DNA from 2 places in the Enterobacter dykesii genome. Region 2 is predicted to be linked to the other one. Evidence: predicted binding sites of a transcription regulator. Region 2 holds the regulator's gene; the other holds the start of a gene.
The links. The regulator LexA, encoded in region 2, represses DNA repair genes until DNA is damaged. The targets are predictions, from matches to a motif close to TNCTGTATGTACATACAGNA.

Region 1: mutH (DNA mismatch repair endonuclease MutH) is a predicted target of LexA. The motif match lies at 784-803, and genes of this name have one in related genera.

The regions. Positions count from the first base shown of each region.
Region 1 covers NZ_CP126604.1:3,687,912-3,690,116, forward strand. Annotated here, with positions in the region: gene rppH (RNA pyrophosphohydrolase) at 1-349, opposite strand, end outside; gene mutH (DNA mismatch repair endonuclease MutH) at 1,033-1,725, shown strand; gene F0320_RS17495 (YgdI/YgdR family lipoprotein) at 1,854-2,072, shown strand; gene F0320_RS17500 (NADP(H)-dependent aldo-keto reductase) at 2,204-2,205, shown strand, end outside.
Region 2 covers NZ_CP126604.1:298,371-300,575, reverse strand. Annotated here, with positions in the region: gene dinF (MATE family efflux transporter DinF) at 1-655, opposite strand, end outside; gene lexA (transcriptional repressor LexA) at 719-1,327, opposite strand; gene F0320_RS01355 (diacylglycerol kinase) at 1,436-1,804, opposite strand; gene plsB (glycerol-3-phosphate 1-O-acyltransferase PlsB) at 1,959-2,205, shown strand, end outside.

The DNA.
Region 1 (2,205 bases), 1.2 Mb from region 2:
TGCTGGTTTGCATATTGATGTCTGAATCGTTGCCCACCAACTGCAACAGAAACCACTTCTGTTTCTGGCCGATACAAACCGGCTTTGTGTCCCAACGCACCAAACGTTTCGGTAACTTGTAACGCAACCAGTTGCGGGTCGAAGCCAGGATGCGAACATCTTTTCGGCTTAAACCGACCTCTTCAAAAAGCTCCCGGTACATCGCTTGTTCTGGGGACTCTCCCGGATTGATCCCGCCTTGAGGGAACTGCCAGGAGTGCTGACCATATCGCCGGGCCCACATTACCTGGCCCTGACGATTACAAATTACTATTCCTACGTTCGGGCGGTAGCCATCGTCATCAATCACCGGACTACCCCAAACTAAACCTTATATATGAATGATTGTTTCACACTACAGGGAGGCGGTAAACCACTCTCTTACAGGGCTGCAGCCTAATAACATTTGAATAACTCACAAATAAGTGCTGAGTTATAAACAGATGATAGGTGGTGAAGGGAATTTTATTCACCTTTTCTGTGGATATAGTTGTGAAGAAGTGCCTGATTACCGATGAACAACCTCAAACCCTGCCTTGCCACCGCTTTCACAACAGTTAAATAACTTAATATTTTTCATAATGTTAAATGTATTTCCATGAACCAAAAGCAGAATATCGTGACGATCGTCACATCAGGGATCGTCGTGCTGATGAAAGATCGAACAGCGTCGGTTTTATCCACAGATTGTGCCAATAAGTTAGTCACAATTTGTTTGAAAATTCGAATTTCATCGCACGTCAAGGCTGTAAATTGAAACAGTAGTCAGGGTTATGCCCAGTTATCCCATTTTTCTGTGGATAACATGGTGTAAGATCCTGTTCATTGTCAGTGACCAGATTTGAACAACCAGTTTTCCGCCTCAGATGAAACGATTTCAAACCACTAAAAAAACATATAAATCATACACATGGAATATTGGTACAGAAATAGTTAAACTCTATCCACAGGGAACAATTTCTTCGTTTATTTTTTAATCAAAAGGTTACCTTCATGCATCCGCTTACACCCTTGCTCTCACCGCCGTCCAGCGAGGGCCAGTTGCTACAGCAGGCACAGCGTCTTGCAGGCTTTTCGCTTGGCGAGCTGGCGGCAATGGCAGGGCTTCAGATCCCGAAGGATCTGAAACGGGATAAAGGCTGGATCGGCATGCTGCTTGAAATGTGGCTAGGTGCCAGCGCAGGGAGCAAACCCGAGCAGGATTTTGCAGCGCTTGGCGTGGAGTTAAAAACCATCCCCATAGACAGCCAGGGTAAACCGCTTGAGACCACCTTCGTCTGCGTTGCGCCACTAACCGGCAACACCGGCGTGACGTGGGAAACCAGCCACGTTCGTCACAAGCTGAAGCGCGTGTTGTGGGTGCCGGTCGAAGGTGAGCGTCAGATCCCCCTGGCTGACCGTCGCGTTGGCGCGCCGCTGCTCTGGAGCCCAAACGACGATGAGGAGCAACAGCTGCGTCTGGACTGGGAGGAGCTGATGGACATGATCGTGCTTGGGCAGGTAGAGCGCATCACCGCCCGGCACGGAGAAGTATTACAGCTGCGCCCGAAAGCGGCTAACAGCAAAGCGCTTACCGAGGCAATCGGCTCGAAGGGTGAGCCGATACTAACGTTGCCGCGCGGTTTTTATCTCAAAAAGAACTTCACCGGCGCGCTTCTTGCTCGCCATTTTCTTCTAAAAACATAGTTTTTTACTTATTTTGCGAGCTCTCAAACATAATCAGCTGGTTTTTAAGATTTTACCGCTTCCTCCTGTTGCCATATCGGGTTAAAACTAAACTATGATTTGATACGAGCCAGATGAGGACGATAACGATGAAAAAATGGGCAGTGTTAGTTTCAGCAGTCGGTTTAGCGTTTGCCGTATCGGGCTGTAGCAGCGATTACGTCATGGCGACAAAAGATGGTCGAATGATCCTGACCGACGGCAAACCCGAAGTCGACGATGATACCGGTCTGGTCAGCTACCGCGACCAGGAAGGCAATAAAATGCAGATCAATCGCGACGAAGTATCGCAAATTATCGAGCGATAAACAGAGAGAGGTCAGTCGCTTGCTGGCCTTTTTGATTTTTTTCTTCCCCTTTTGCTTCCCCTCTGCCATGTTTATATTCCTTTGTCGGGTACGCCCTGACGCGGTTTATATGTCTACTGAGGAAGCCGGCTAT
Region 2 (2,205 bases):
AGATCCCGCGCATCACCAGCACGCGCCAGACCATCCACAAGCCAATGATAAAGGTCCCATATTCGGCAATTGCCGTCGCCAGCGCCGCGCCCCGCACGTTCATATGCAGGCCCATTACCAGCCAGACATCCAGCACAATGTTGAGAAGGTTGCCTACTACCAGCAAAATCACTGGCGCACGGGCGTACTGCACGCCCAGTAGCCAACCCAGCAGAACCAGGTTTGCCAGCGAGGCGGGCGCGCTGAGCCAGCGGATTTCAAGGAAACGGCGCGCCTGAGCCAGTACCGCCTCGCTGCCGCCGACAACATGGAGCGCAAGGTCGATCAGGGGCGCACGCAATACAATGATTAATGCTCCCGCACCAAGCGCAAGAATCAGCGGCTGGACCAGCGCGCGCGCCAGGCGCAGCGGATCTTTTGCACCATAAGCCTGTGCCGTGAGCCCGGTGGTGCTCATGCGCAAAAAGAGCAGCAGCATAAACAGGAAACTGGTTGCCGTCGCGCCAATCGCCACGCCGCCAAGATAAACAGGCGAATCAAGATGACCAATAACGGCAGTATCGACCAGACCCAGCAAGGGCACGGTGATATTGGAGAAAATCATCGGCAGAGCAAGACGCCACAATGCCTTATCTGATGCCGTCAGCAGTGACATGAAAAATACCGGAAGTGTGGAATGAAGCAGGCTACAGCGGCGCCATAGCCTGTCAGGAAGAGGTTACAGCCATTCACCGTTGCGAATGACCCCAACCGCCAGTCCTTCGATAGAGAAGTTATGTTCGCGAAGATCGACCACAATCGGGGAGAACTCGTTGTTTTCAGGCAGCAGCTGAACGGTGTTCCCCTGTTTTTTCAGACGCTTTACGGTGACTTCATCATCTATGCGCGCGACAACCACCTGGCCGTTACGAACATCTTGCGTTTTGTGCACCGCAAGCAGATCGCCATCAAGAATACCGATGTCTTTCATCGACATACCGCTAACGCGCAGCAGGAAATCAGCACTCGGTTTGAACATGCCAGGATCGACCTGGTAGTGGCCTTCAATATGCTGCTGTGCCAGTAAAGGCTCACCGGCGGCAACACGGCCTATCAGCGGAATGCCCGTCTCTTCTTCCACCAGCAGGCGGATACCGCGTGACGCGCCTGAAACAATCTCAATCACGCCTTTACGCGCCAGCGCTTTCAGGTGTTCTTCGGCAGCATTTGGAGAACGGAAACCCAGACGCTGCGCGATTTCCGCACGCGTCGGTGGCATACCCGTCTGGCCGATATGATCCCGGATGAGATCAAACACCTCTTGCTGCCTGGTCGTTAACGCTTTCATTCCGCCCCCTGGGTGTATATACAGTTATGCTGTGAGTATATACAGTCAAAGGCGATTTTGGAACCAAAAACTGCACAAAAAACCAGGGACTTAATTATTCCTCGAGGCTCATCGGAAATGTGACCAAAGCAGCGTGACCCAGGTGATAACGGCAGTGATAATCGCCAGCAACACGGCAGCAGAGCCCATGTCTTTTGCGCGGCCAGAAAGCTCGTGGAAATCTGAACCAATGCGATCGACAACGGCCTCAATAGCGCTATTAAGAATTTCCACTATCATCACCAGAAGTACGGAACCGATAAGAAGTACGCGGGTAATAGCATCAACATCAAGGAAACAGGCGACGATCACCGCGATGATAGCGGCGACGCCCTCCTGGCGAAAGGCGGCCTCGTTGGCCCATGCGGCACGGAAACCTTTCCATGAATAGCCGGCAGCTTTGATGATACGCGTTAACCCAGTGGTATTATTGGCCATTAAAAGAACCTTTTATGAAAAAAAGCGTCAGTAACAGGAACTGTAGCGCGTTTCGCTACAGCCTGAAGTATGACGGGTAACAACAGAAATTTTGCGCGCTTTCTGTTATCCTTGCGCCGCAATTGCATTATTAACCAGAGGCTTTACATCGTTTATGTCCGGCTGGCCACGAATTTACTACAAATTACTTAATTTACCATTAAGCATCCTGGTAAAAAGCAAGTCTATCCCAGCAGAACCCGCGCTGGAATTGGGGCTCGATACCTCGCGTCCTATTATGTATGTTTTGCCTTATAACTCGAAGGCAGACTTACTGACGCTTCGCGCCCAGTGTCTGGCGCATGACTTACCGGACCCGCTTGAACCGCTTGAAGTTGACGGTACGCTGCTGCCGCGCTACG